DNA from 2 places in the Klebsiella sp. R445 genome. Region 1 is predicted to be linked to the other one. Evidence: predicted binding sites of a transcription regulator. Region 1 holds the regulator's gene; the other holds the start of a gene.
What was found. Region 1 encodes LexA, which represses DNA repair genes until DNA is damaged. Its sites were predicted from a motif close to TNCTGTATGTACATACAGNA; they were not measured.
Positions count from the first base shown of each region.

Region 2: a site for LexA is predicted at 2,407-2,426, ahead of ACMYSN_RS24320 (YebG family protein). Genes of this name have one in related genera too.

Region 1 covers NZ_CP180446.1:2,849,541-2,855,494, reverse strand. The annotation lists gene ubiA (4-hydroxybenzoate octaprenyltransferase) at 1-531, shown strand, start outside; gene plsB (glycerol-3-phosphate acyltransferase) at 604-3,027, opposite strand; gene ACMYSN_RS13350 (diacylglycerol kinase) at 3,157-3,525, shown strand; gene lexA (transcriptional repressor LexA) at 3,663-4,271, shown strand; gene dinF (MATE family efflux transporter) at 4,340-5,656, shown strand; gene ACMYSN_RS13335 (CsbD family protein) at 5,794-5,954, shown strand, end outside.
Region 2 covers NZ_CP180446.1:5,166,058-5,172,011, reverse strand. The annotation lists gene ptrB (S9 family peptidase) at 1-1,109, opposite strand, end outside; gene ACMYSN_RS24325 (tellurite resistance TerB family protein) at 1,226-1,933, opposite strand; gene ACMYSN_RS24320 (YebG family protein) at 2,032-2,391, opposite strand; gene purT (formate-dependent phosphoribosylglycinamide formyltransferase) at 2,527-3,705, shown strand; gene ACMYSN_RS24310 (bifunctional 4-hydroxy-2-oxoglutarate aldolase/2-dehydro-3-deoxy-phosphogluconate aldolase) at 3,768-4,409, opposite strand; gene edd (phosphogluconate dehydratase) at 4,447-5,954, opposite strand, start outside.

The sequences.
Region 1 (5,954 bases):
TTAAACACCATGACTATTCTGCTGTCGGTGGCAGGGTTGGCGCTGGCGTGGGTGTATCCGTTTATGAAACGCTACACCCATCTGCCGCAGGTGGTGCTGGGGGCGGCGTTTGGCTGGTCCATTCCGATGGCCTTCTCGGCGGTCAGCGAAGCGTTGCCGCTGAGCTGCTGGCTGATGTTCCTCGCCAATATCCTGTGGGCCGTGGCTTATGACACCCAGTACGCGATGGTCGACAGGGACGATGACCTCAAAATCGGCATCAAATCGACGGCGATTCTGTTTGGTGAACATGACCGCCTGATTATCGGTATTTTGCAGATTGGCGTGCTGGTATTGATGGCCGCTGTCGGCTGGCTGAACGGGCTGCAGTGGGAGTTTTACTGGTCACTGTTTATCGCGGCAGGGCTGTTTTTCTGGCAGCAGAAGCTGATTGCCCGACGCGAACGCGACGGCTGCTTCAAAGCGTTTCTGAACAATAACTATGTTGGGCTGGTGCTGTTTCTTGGGCTGGCAATGAGCTATCTGGCATAGGCTGGCATAGGATATTCCCGGCTGGTGCTAGGCGGTAGCACCAGCCGGGAAGAGAACATCCACGCTTAATCGTTACGCATCATCCTGGGTAACGCTTTCAATCGTCAAACGCACGTCCGACGTGATCAGCGCTGCCAGCATCTGGTAGACCTTCAGCGTTTCTTCCGGCTCGGCATCGCCGGTATCACTGATATAGCCTTCGTCACGCAGCGTCAGCACGAGCGTACTGAATACCGCTTTATCGAAGAACTCCGGTGCGTTGATACCGTGCAGAACCGACAGACGTTGCGCCACGGTCCGGCTCTCTTTCTCCAGTGAACTGCGGTTAATCGACGGGTTCGCGCTCAGCAGCCAGAAGGTAATGGCATAACGCTGGAGCGTTTCACGCGCGCCTGCGGCCAGCAGCTGCAGGGAACGAGAGTGAGAAGGGTTGATACTGATCTCATCGTCTTTCAGGACAATCAGCCCCTGACGCTGCATTTCCGCCGTCAGCGCATCAAGCACGCCCGCCAGCTCGGATTTCTCCCAGCGCAGGAACAGCTCAGCCTTCAGCAGCGGATAGAACATCTCAACATGACGCAGCACTTCCGCACGACTGATGCGACGATGCTGAGTGATAATCGCCGCCAGCAGCGACGGCAGCATCAGCATATGCGCGATGTTGTTGCGGTAGTAGGTCATCAGCACCGCCTGCTCGCGCGGCAGAATGATGATGTCGCCGATGGTGTCTTTCTCGACTTCGAACTTGTTCATCTTCAGCGCGTGGTCGATAAGCTCACTGGCGGTAGCCGTCGGCGTGGTCGCGTCCGGGGAGTACGGGACGTTACGCAGCAGATCGAGGTAGCATTCCAGCTGTTGCGTCAGCTGTTCGCGGGTCAGTGAACGCTGACGAGAGGCCAGCAGCGCGGTGCAGCACAGGTTCATGGCGTTCGCCGCGCCGGCGTTGTTGATGCGCACCATCAGATCGGAGGCAATGTTGTTCACCGTCGGCGTCAGCCACGATGGGCGTACGGCCTCAATCGGGTCGATGGATTCGCGCCATTCCGGAACATGCTGGTTCAGGTAGGTCATCAGCGGCAGCGGTTCACCGAAGTTCACATAGCCCTGACCGAGGTTACGCAGCTTGCTCAGACCACGGAGCATCTGTGGCAGACTCTCTTTTTCTTTGGTCGCGCCGCGCAGCTCTTTGGCGTAAGTTCCCACTTCCATGACGTGCTCGTAGCCGATGTAGATCGGTACCAGCGTAATCGGACGAGTCCCACCGCGCAGCATGGCCTGGATGGTCATCGACAGGGTGCCGGTTTTCGGATCCAGCAGACGGCCGGTACGGGAACGCCCGCCCTCCACGAAGTACTCAACCGAGTAACCGCGGCTGAACAGCTCGCCGAGATATTCGCGGAACACCGTGGAATAGAGCTTATTGCCCTTAAAGGTACGGCGAATAAAGAAGGCGCCACCACGACGGAATATCGGGCCTGCTGGCCAGAAGTTCAGGTTGATACCGGCGGCGATGTGCGGCGGCACCAGACCCTGGTGATACAGCACGTAGGAGAGCAGCAGGTAGTCCATATGGCTACGGTGACACGGCACGTAGACAATTTCGTGCCCTTCATGCGCCAGCTGACGCACGCGCTCGGCGTTATGGACATTGATCCCCTGATACAGACGGTTCCAGGTAAACCCGAGCACGCGGTCGGTCAGGCGAATCATCTCGTAGGAGAAGTTAGCCGCGATCTCTTCCATCAGCGCGACGGCGTTCTGCTGTGCTTTCTCGTGGGAGATTTTCTTGCTGCGCGCTTCATCTTCCACCGCACGGGCGATGGCTTTTGAGGCCAGCAGCTTGTTGAACAGGTCCTGACGCGCGGGCAGGCGCGGGCCGACGGCCGCCAGACGCTGGCGGGCGAAGTGCATACGCGCGACACGTGCCAGTTTCTGGGCGATAATTTTATCGGTACCGTGCTCGGTAGCCATTCTGCGCAGCGACACCGGCGGGGAGAAGCGGACAAAGCTGTCACGTCCCAGCCACAGCACGGCGAAGAATTTCTGAATGCCGTTCAGCATGCGCAGCGGCGGGTTCACTTCGCCTTTCTCACGTCCTGGCGCGCGGCCGAACATCACCGACACCGGCACCATTTGCACGTCCAGGTCAGGATGGTTACGGTGCAGATCCAGGTAGTCGTGGAACAGCTTGATGGACTCTTCTTTCGGCGTGTAATAGGTGAATACACGCGGGCCGCCGTGGATGAAGACGTAGCGCGGCAGCAGAGCACCGTCGATTTCCAGCGGTTCGAGCGGGTCAGGTAAATCGTGCTCGAGGCACTGGGCGCGCAGCGTCAGCAGGTCTGCCTTCGAGTTATAAGGCAGGACATACATAATAGGACGCGAGGTATCCAGCCCTAATTCCTGAGCAGGTTCTGCGGGAATAGACTTGCTTTTTACCAGCACCCGTAATGGTAAATTCAGTAATTTATAGTAAATTCGTTGCCAGCCGGACATAAACGATGTGAAGCCTCTGGTTAATCATGCAAATGCGCGGCAAGAATAACAGAAAGCGCGCAAAATTTCCGTTGCCACACGGCAAACGCGTACACTCATTGACGTCATTTACATAAAAAGGTTCTTTTGATGGCCAATAATACCACTGGGTTAACCCGAATTATTAAAGCGGCAGGTTATTCCTGGAAAGGGTTCCGTGCGGCATGGATAAATGAGGCCGCCTTTCGTCAGGAAGGCGTCGCCGCGATTATTGCCGTGGCGATCGCCTGCTGGCTGGACGTTGACGCTATCACCCGTGTGCTGCTGATCGGCTCGGTCCTGTTAGTGATGATAGTCGAAATTATTAATAGCGCGATTGAGGCGGTGGTGGACCGTATTGGCCCGGAACACCATGAACTGTCAGGGCGCGCGAAAGATATGGGGTCCGCGGCGGTACTGTTGGCTATCGCGATCGCGCTGATCACCTGGGGGCTTTTGCTGTGGGCGCATTACCATTAATTCGTCGCCAGGCGTGATGGGCGATCGGCTGCGCAAAAATGGAAAGTATCTCCTGATTTTTGTGTGAAATTTGATTCCAAAATCACCGTTAACTGTATATACTCACAGCATAACTGTATATACACCCAGGGGGCGGGATGAAAGCGTTAACGACCAGGCAGCAAGAGGTGTTTGATCTCATTCGGGATCATATCAGCCAGACGGGCATGCCGCCGACGCGTGCGGAAATTGCTCAGCGCTTGGGGTTCCGTTCTCCGAACGCGGCGGAAGAGCACCTGAAAGCGCTGGCCCGTAAAGGCGCAATCGAGATTATCTCTGGTGCCTCCCGCGGTATTCGTCTGCTGACGGAAGAAGAACCCGGTCTGCCGCTGATCGGCCGCGTGGCCGCCGGTGAGCCGCTGCTGGCTCAGCAGCATATCGAAGGCCATTTCCAGGTCGACCCGGCGATGTTCAAGCCGAATGCCGATTTCCTGCTGCGCGTTAGCGGTATGTCGATGAAAGATATCGGTATCCTCGACGGCGATCTGCTGGCAGTGCATAAAACGCAGGATGTGCGTAATGGCCAGGTTGTCGTGGCGCGTATCGACGAAGAAGTGACGGTTAAACGCCTTAAAAAACAGGGCAACATCGTCGAACTCCTGCCAGAAAACAGCGAGTTTTCACCGATCGTGGTGAATCTGCGCGAACAAAATTTCACTATTGAAGGGCTGGCCGTTGGCGTGATCCGCAACGGAGAGTGGCTGTAACACCTTCACCACGCAGCATCGTCTGATGGATGATGCTGCGCTGTCTTCTCTCAGTCAGGCTCTTTCCTATGCTCTTTCACGCCGCTGATAAAGCCCTGTGGCGCCTGGCGCTACCCATGATTTTCTCCAATATCACCGTCCCGCTGCTGGGTCTGGTTGATACCGCCGTTATCGGCCACCTCGACAGCCCGGTTTATCTCGGCGGCGTCGCGGTGGGTGCCACGACCACCAGTTTCCTTTTCATGCTGCTGCTTTTCCTGCGGATGAGCACCACCGGGCTGACGGCTCAGGCCTTTGGCGCAAAAGACCCCCTCCGTCTGGCGCGGGCGTTGGTGCAGCCATTGGGGCTGGCCTTAGGGGCCGGCCTGATGATTGTCCTGTTCCGGGCACCGCTGATCGACCTGGCGTTGCATATCGTGGGCGGCAATCAGGCGGTTCTGGAACAGGCACAACGCTTCCTGGATATTCGTTGGCTTAGCGCTCCGGCCTCGCTGGCAAACCTGGTGCTGCTTGGCTGGCTGCTGGGCGTGCAGTATGCCCGCGCGCCGGTGATCCTGCTGGTGGTTGGCAACCTGCTGAATATTGTCCTCGACCTGTGGCTGGTGATGGGCCTGCACATGAACGTGCAGGGGGCCGCGCTGGCGACGGTGGTCGCTGAATACGCCACCTTTATCATCGGGCTATTGATGGCAAGGCACGTGCTGGTGCTGCGTGGCGTGTCCTTCAGCATACTGAAGAATGCCTGGCGCGGGGATGTGCGACGGCTGCTGGCATTAAACCGCGATATCATGCTGCGCTCCTTACTGCTGCAGCTGTGCTTCGGGGCGGTGACCGTTTTCGGGGCTCGTCTCGGGGGCGATATCGTCGCCGTCAACGCCCTCCTGATGACCATGCTGACCTTCACCGCCTATGCGCTGGATGGGTTTGCCTACGCCGTCGAAGCCCACTCCGGGCAGGCCTATGGCGCGCGAGATGGCAGTCAGTTGCTTGAGGTCTGGCGGGCGGCCTGCCGTCAGTCGGGAATGGTGGCGCTGATATTTGCGGCGATCTACGCCGTGGCGGGGCCGTACATTATCGCGCTGTTAACCTCGATCCCTTCGCTGCAGCAGCTGGCCGACCGCTATCTGATCTGGCAGGTGATTCTGCCGGTAATTGGCGTGTGGTGCTATCTGCTGGATGGCATGTTTATCGGGGCGACGCGGGGAGCTGAGATGCGTAACAGCATGGCGGTGGCGGCGGCAGGGTTTGCCCTGACTCTGTTGACGCTACCGGTTCTCGGGAACCATGGACTGTGGCTGGCGCTGGCGGTCTTCCTTGCGCTGCGCGGCCTGTCGCTGGCGCTGATCTGGCGGCGACACTGGCAGCGCGGCACCTGGTTTTCATAATGGTTTTGTCGCGGTTTTTGTCATGTAGGTGGTTAAAGATTCCGAATAATAAATTAAACCCAGAATTCTTAACTATAGTTAACGTTATGTCCGGCACGCAGCGGGCTGTTAACCCACCGAACGATGAGGACTGAATGATGAACAAAGACGAAATCGGCGGTAACTGGAAACAGTTGAAAGGTAAAGCGAAAGAACAATGGGGTAAGCTCACCGATGATGACATGACGGTCATTGAAGGTAAGCGTGACCAGCTGGTGGGTAAAATCCAGGAACGTTACGGATTTGCCAAAGATCAGGC
Region 2 (5,954 bases), 2.3 Mb from region 1:
GGTTCTGGGTTCCAGGCAAGCCAGGTCACATAGGCCGGATCGTCAAAGGCGATCCCGACCACTTCATGGGTTTTACGGTTAATCTGGCGCAGGCTGGTTAACCCACGCTGACGCTCCTCGACCACCAGCCAGTCGGTAAAGAGCGTAAATCCTTCCAGCATCACGTCCGGGCGCGGTGGGATCAGGGTCTGCCACTGCTGCTCGTCACGTTCGTGAGTCCGGTAGAGGCCGAAATTTTTACCCTCACGATTGGAGCGCAGATAGAAGGCGTGCTGGTAGTGATCGAGGCTGTACTCGTGATCTTTGCGGCGCGGCAGGAAGCACACCGGCTCGGCATCCGGCATTTCGGTATTCAGCAAGCGCACTTCGCTGGTTGTCGCGCTGGCCAGATAGATCACCGCGAACTGCCGGGAAGTGGTGGTATGGAGACTGACGTAAAACATGTCGTCTTTTTCTTCATAGACCAGCGTGTCTGAGTAGGACGGCGAACCGACGGTGTGCCGCCAGACCTGATAAGGCAGCAAGGTAGTCGGATGTTTGCGAACATACCACAGGGTCTGTGAATCATTGCTCCAGGCAAATTCTGGCGTGACGTTCTCCAGCACCTCGGGATACCATTCGCCGCTTTGCAGATTGCACAGGCGCAGGCCATACTGCCGCCGGGAGAGATAGTCCTCCGCCACCGCCATGAGAATGTTGTCCGGGGCAATCCCCAGCCCGCCGAGGGTATAGAATTCGCTCTGGGCCGCGCGCTGGTTACCATCCAGCAGCACCTCCCATTCATCCCACTCCTGCTTCAGCACCGACTGACGCTGATAGATGGCGTATTCACAACCCGGCTCGTACACCTGGCGATAGCGGTAGCCATTTTTGCTGTAGGGGGCGGAAACCTCGCGCGGCGGGATACGGTCGATGATCTCTTTTAGCACCCGATCCTGCAGGCTGCGTTGTGTCGACATGACCTTATGCCCGTACTCATTTTCCTGGCGCAGATAGTCAAGCACTTCTGGCCGCTCGCGATCGTCGTCGCGCAGCCAGAAGTAATTATCGATACGGGTATCGCCATGTAAGTTCATGGCGTGGGGGATTCGTTTTGCTTTTGGTGGCATCGTCTGCTCTTTTGCATCCTTTTCTACTACACAAAATCATTCAAGAAGCGGCTTGAAAGATGGCGTGTCTATAAGGGTGGCAAAAGTGGCCCGCGATGCAAGCAAAACCTGTTTATTTAGGTGGAAAGCGCCTGTTTTTGCGCCTGGATGTCCTGTTCGATCTCGGTCCGCACTTCCGCCGGCAGGCGTAAGGCCTCCCCGAGGGCGTTGAGGTAGCTGCGTTCCATAAAATGATCGATATCGATCACCGCGCAGCTGATGTAGTACACCTCCAGCGCCTCTTGTTCGCTGTTGATCCCTTGAGCCAGACGCTGCGGGTCGAGCGGTTGAGCCAGCGCGCGATCGATCAATACCCGCCCCTGCACATCAATATTGGCGGCACGCAGCTGCTCTTCGATGTTGGCCCGCTCGTGGTCGTCGATGTGGCCGTCGCTTTTCGCCGCGAACACCAGCGCCAGAATCAGCCGCTCGCTGCGGGCATCAAGCCCGGTAGAGGGTGACGCAGATGCAACCGATGGCGCAGCTGTCGGTGATGCTGGCGGTGATGCTGGCGTTGCCGACGACGCTGGTGCGCTCTCGCGCAATTTCTGCTGATACTTATTCCACAACACGCTTCCAGCCACCGCACCGCCGCCGACCAGCAGCGCGCTGGTGCCATATTTAGCCAGCAGCTTGCGCGATGATTTACTGGCTACCAGCAGCCCGGCCAGGCCGCCCAGCGCGCCGGGCAGGAGGAAACTTTTCCCCTCCTGCCGTTCACCTGAGGAGGTAGATTGTCCCTGCTGACCCAGCAGAGACTGGAGTTGATTAAGCCAGTTAGACATGATTTCCCTCGTTGCATAGTAAGCGAAACCATCAGCCTAAACGACGAGATGTCAGGAAATGTGATGAGCAGATAAAGATGCGCAAATTCAGGCCGCAATCAGGCGGCCTTCACCTTGCGGGTTTTCGCCGCGGCAACCTGCGGTTCGTCTGGTTCATCCGCCGCGCCTTCCGCGGTGTCAGCCTGAGGCTCCTGCCCTGCTGTTTCTTCGTCTGATTCTGCTTCCGGCGCTTTCCCTGTTCTCAGGATGTGATGCAGGGTCTCTTTGCGTTCCGCCAGCCACAGCGCCATTTCATCACGCTGTGCTTCTTCAAGCGTCAGCGGGCACGCTACCAGCCAGTCGTTAAGGACTTCGGCAAGATCGAGCATTTTGTCGTAAGCATCGGCCTCTTTTTTGCTGGTAAACGACATTTTTTCCTCACCTTCGCGGATCACCACATATTTAATTTCAACCGCCATTGTGCAGCCTCTTTATACTGTATTTTTATACAGTATAACAAATTTTCACCCTGGACTCAACTGACAGCCATAAAGACAGACGCAAACGTTTTCGTTTATACTACGGCGCATGTTTTTTTACTGTGGAAATGAGTCATGACGTTATTAGGCACAGCCCTGCGCCCGGCAGCAACGCGGGTTATGTTGTTAGGTTCCGGCGAGCTCGGCAAAGAAGTGGCCATCGAGTGTCAACGCCTGGGTATTGAGACGATCGCCGTAGACCGCTATCCCGACGCGCCGGCGATGCAGGTGGCGCACCGTTCGCACGTGATCAACATGCTGCACGGCGATGCCCTGCGGGCGCTGATTGCAGAGGAAAAACCGGACTTCATCGTGCCGGAAATCGAAGCCATTGCCACCGATACGCTGGTTGAACTGGAGCAGGCCGGGCAAAAAGTGGTCCCTACCGCTCGCGCGGCTAAGCTGACCATGAACCGCGAAGGTATCCGTCGCCTGGCCGCAGAAGAGCTGCAGCTGCCGACCTCCTCCTACCGCTTCGCCGATAGCGAAAGCGCTTTTCGCGATGCGGTGGACGAAATTGGCCTGCCCTGCATTGTGAAGCCGGTCATGAGCTCTTCCGGCAAAGGCCAGAGTTTTATTCGCCGCGCTGAACAGCTGACTGATACCTGGCAGTATGCGCAGCAAGGCGGCCGCGCCGGTGCCGGTCGGGTTATCGTTGAAGGAGTGGTGAATTTCGACTTTGAAATCACCCTGCTGACCGTCAGCGCCGTGGATGGCGTGCATTTCTGCGCCCCGGTCGGCCATCGTCAGGAAGATGGCGACTATCGCGAATCCTGGCAGCCGCAGCAGATGAGCGAACTGGCGCTGGCCCGCGCCCAGGAGATTGCCAGCAAGGTGGTACTGGCGCTCGGCGGCTATGGCCTGTTCGGCGTGGAGCTGTTTGTCTGTGGCGATGAGGTGATCTTCAGCGAAGTCTCCCCGCGTCCGCACGATACCGGCATGGTCACCCTGATCTCGCAGGATCTCTCCGAATTTGCCCTGCACGTCCGGGCGTTTCTCGGCCTGCCGATCGGCGCGATTCGTCAGTACGGCCCGGCGGCCTCGGCGGTCATTCTGCCGCAGTTGACCAGCCAGAACGTCACCTTTAGCAATATTCAGGCGGCGGTGGGTGCAGGCCTGCAGCTGCGCCTGTTCGGCAAGCCGGAAATTGACGGCTCCCGTCGACTCGGCGTGACGCTGGCGGTCGCTGACAGCGTTGAAGATGCAGTGGCGCGGGCAAAAACCGCCGCCTCTGCCGTCGTGGTTCAAGGATAAAAAAAACCCGGTAGCACGAATGCTACCGGGTGAGTACTTTACGATAAATCAGGGCGTGAAAATTACTTCGCGCCTTCTACCGCTTCGCGAGCAATGCTGGTGATACGGTCATAATCGCCACTTTCCAGCGCATCTGCCGGTACCAGCCAGGAACCGCCGATGCACAGCACGCTGTTCAGCGCCAGGTAGTCACGGTAGTTCGCCGGAGAGATGCCGCCAGTCGGGCAGAAACGGATATGAGCGAATGGACCGCCGATAGCCTGCAGCGCTTTCACGCCGCCGTTGGCTTCTGCCGGGAAGAATTTGAACTCTTTCAGGCCATACTGCATGCCCAGCATCAGCTCAGAAACGGTGCTGATACCCGGGATCAGTGGGATGGTGCCTTCTTCCGTTGCCGCTTTCAGCAGGGACTCGGTCAGGCCCGGGCTGATAGCAAATTGCGCGCCTGCGTCGGTGACGGCTTTCAGCTGCTCGACGTTGGTAACGGTACCTGCACCAACAATCGCGTCCGGCACTTCTTTGGCAATCGCGCGGATAGCCTCAAGCGCACATTCGGTACGCAGCGTCACTTCCAGTACACGCACGCCGCCTGCAACCAGCGCTTTTGCCATCGGCACAGCGTGTTCCAGCTTTTTCACCACGATTACCGGTACAACCGGGCCGGTGGTGAGGATTGCTTCTGCAGTTGTTTTCCAGTTTTTCATCAGATTTTCTCTCGCCAGATCTACAATTCGAATCGTCTTAAAAAGTGATGCAGGTTGCGCCCTGTTCCGCTCCGGAGAGGTTCTCACGCAGCGCAGAGAACATTTCCCGGCCGGTTCCCACTCGCGAACCGCTCAGGTCAGGAATATGCGGCTGACGCGCAGCCAGTTCAGCATCATCCACCAGCAGCGTCAGTTCACCGGTCTGCCCGTTCACGCGGATGATATCGCCATCACGTACTTTTGCCAGCAGGCCGCCATCATAAGCTTCAGGCGTGACATGGATTGCTGACGGAACCTTGCCGGATGCGCCAGAGAGTCGCCCATCGGTAACCAGCGCAATTTTGAAACGGCGGTCCAATAATACACCAAGTGGCGGCATAAGTTTATGTAATTCTGGCATGCCGTTCGCTTTTGGCCCCTGATGACGGACCACCACCACGCAATCTTTGTCCAGCATCCCGGCTTCAAACGCCGGCAGCACGTCGTGCTGGCTTTCAAAAATCACCGCGGGAGCTTCGATAACCTGGTTTTCTACCGGCACAGCGGAGGTTTTCATGACCGCACGGCCAAGGTTACCGCTGAGCACTTTGGTCCCACCATGGCGAGAGAATGGCTTATCGAAAGTGGCGATGACCTGATCGTCCAGAGGCGCACTTGCCCCTTCACGCCAGTCCAGCTCGCCGTTATTCAGCCACGGTTCCATGGTGTAACGGGAGAGTCCATACCCGGCCACGGTATTCACATCTTCGTGCAGCAGGCCGCCCTTGAGCAATTCACGCACCAGCACCGGCACGCCACCTGCAGCCTGGAAGTGGTTAATATCGGCCGGGCCGTTCGGATAGAGACGCGCCAGCAGCGGGACCACGTCGGACAGATCGGAGAAATCATCCCAGTTGATGATAATGCCGGCGGCGCGAGCCATCGCCACCAGGTGCATCGTATGGTTGGTGGAACCGCCGGTCGCCAGCAGCGCCACAATACCGTTCACCACCACTTTCTCATCGAACATTTTGCCCAGCGGCATCCATTCGTTGCCGTTACCGGTCAGGCGCGTCACCTGACGGGCCGCAGCGGTAGTCAGCGCCGTACGCAATTCGGCATCCGGGTGGACAAAAGATGAGCCTGGGAGCTGCATCCCCATAAACTCCACCACCATCTGGTTGGTATTCGCGGTGCCATAGAAGGTACAGGTGCCCGGCGCATGATAGGAGGCCGCTTCTGACTCCAGCAGCGCCATACGATCGACCTTACCTTCAGCATACAGCTGGCGAATCCGTACTTTCTCTTTGTTCGGCAGGCCGCTGGCCATCGGGCCTGACGGCACGAAAATGGACGGCAGGTGACCAAAAGATAGCGCCGCCATGGTCAGCCCCGGGACGATTTTGTCGCACACGCCGAGGTACAGCGCGCCATCGAACATGTTATGCGACAAGCCGACCGCGGCCGACATCGCAATCACTTCGCGGCTCAGGAGCGAGAGCTCCATACCATCCTGCCCCTGGGTGACGCCATCGCACATCGCCGGCACCCCGCCCGCAACCTGGC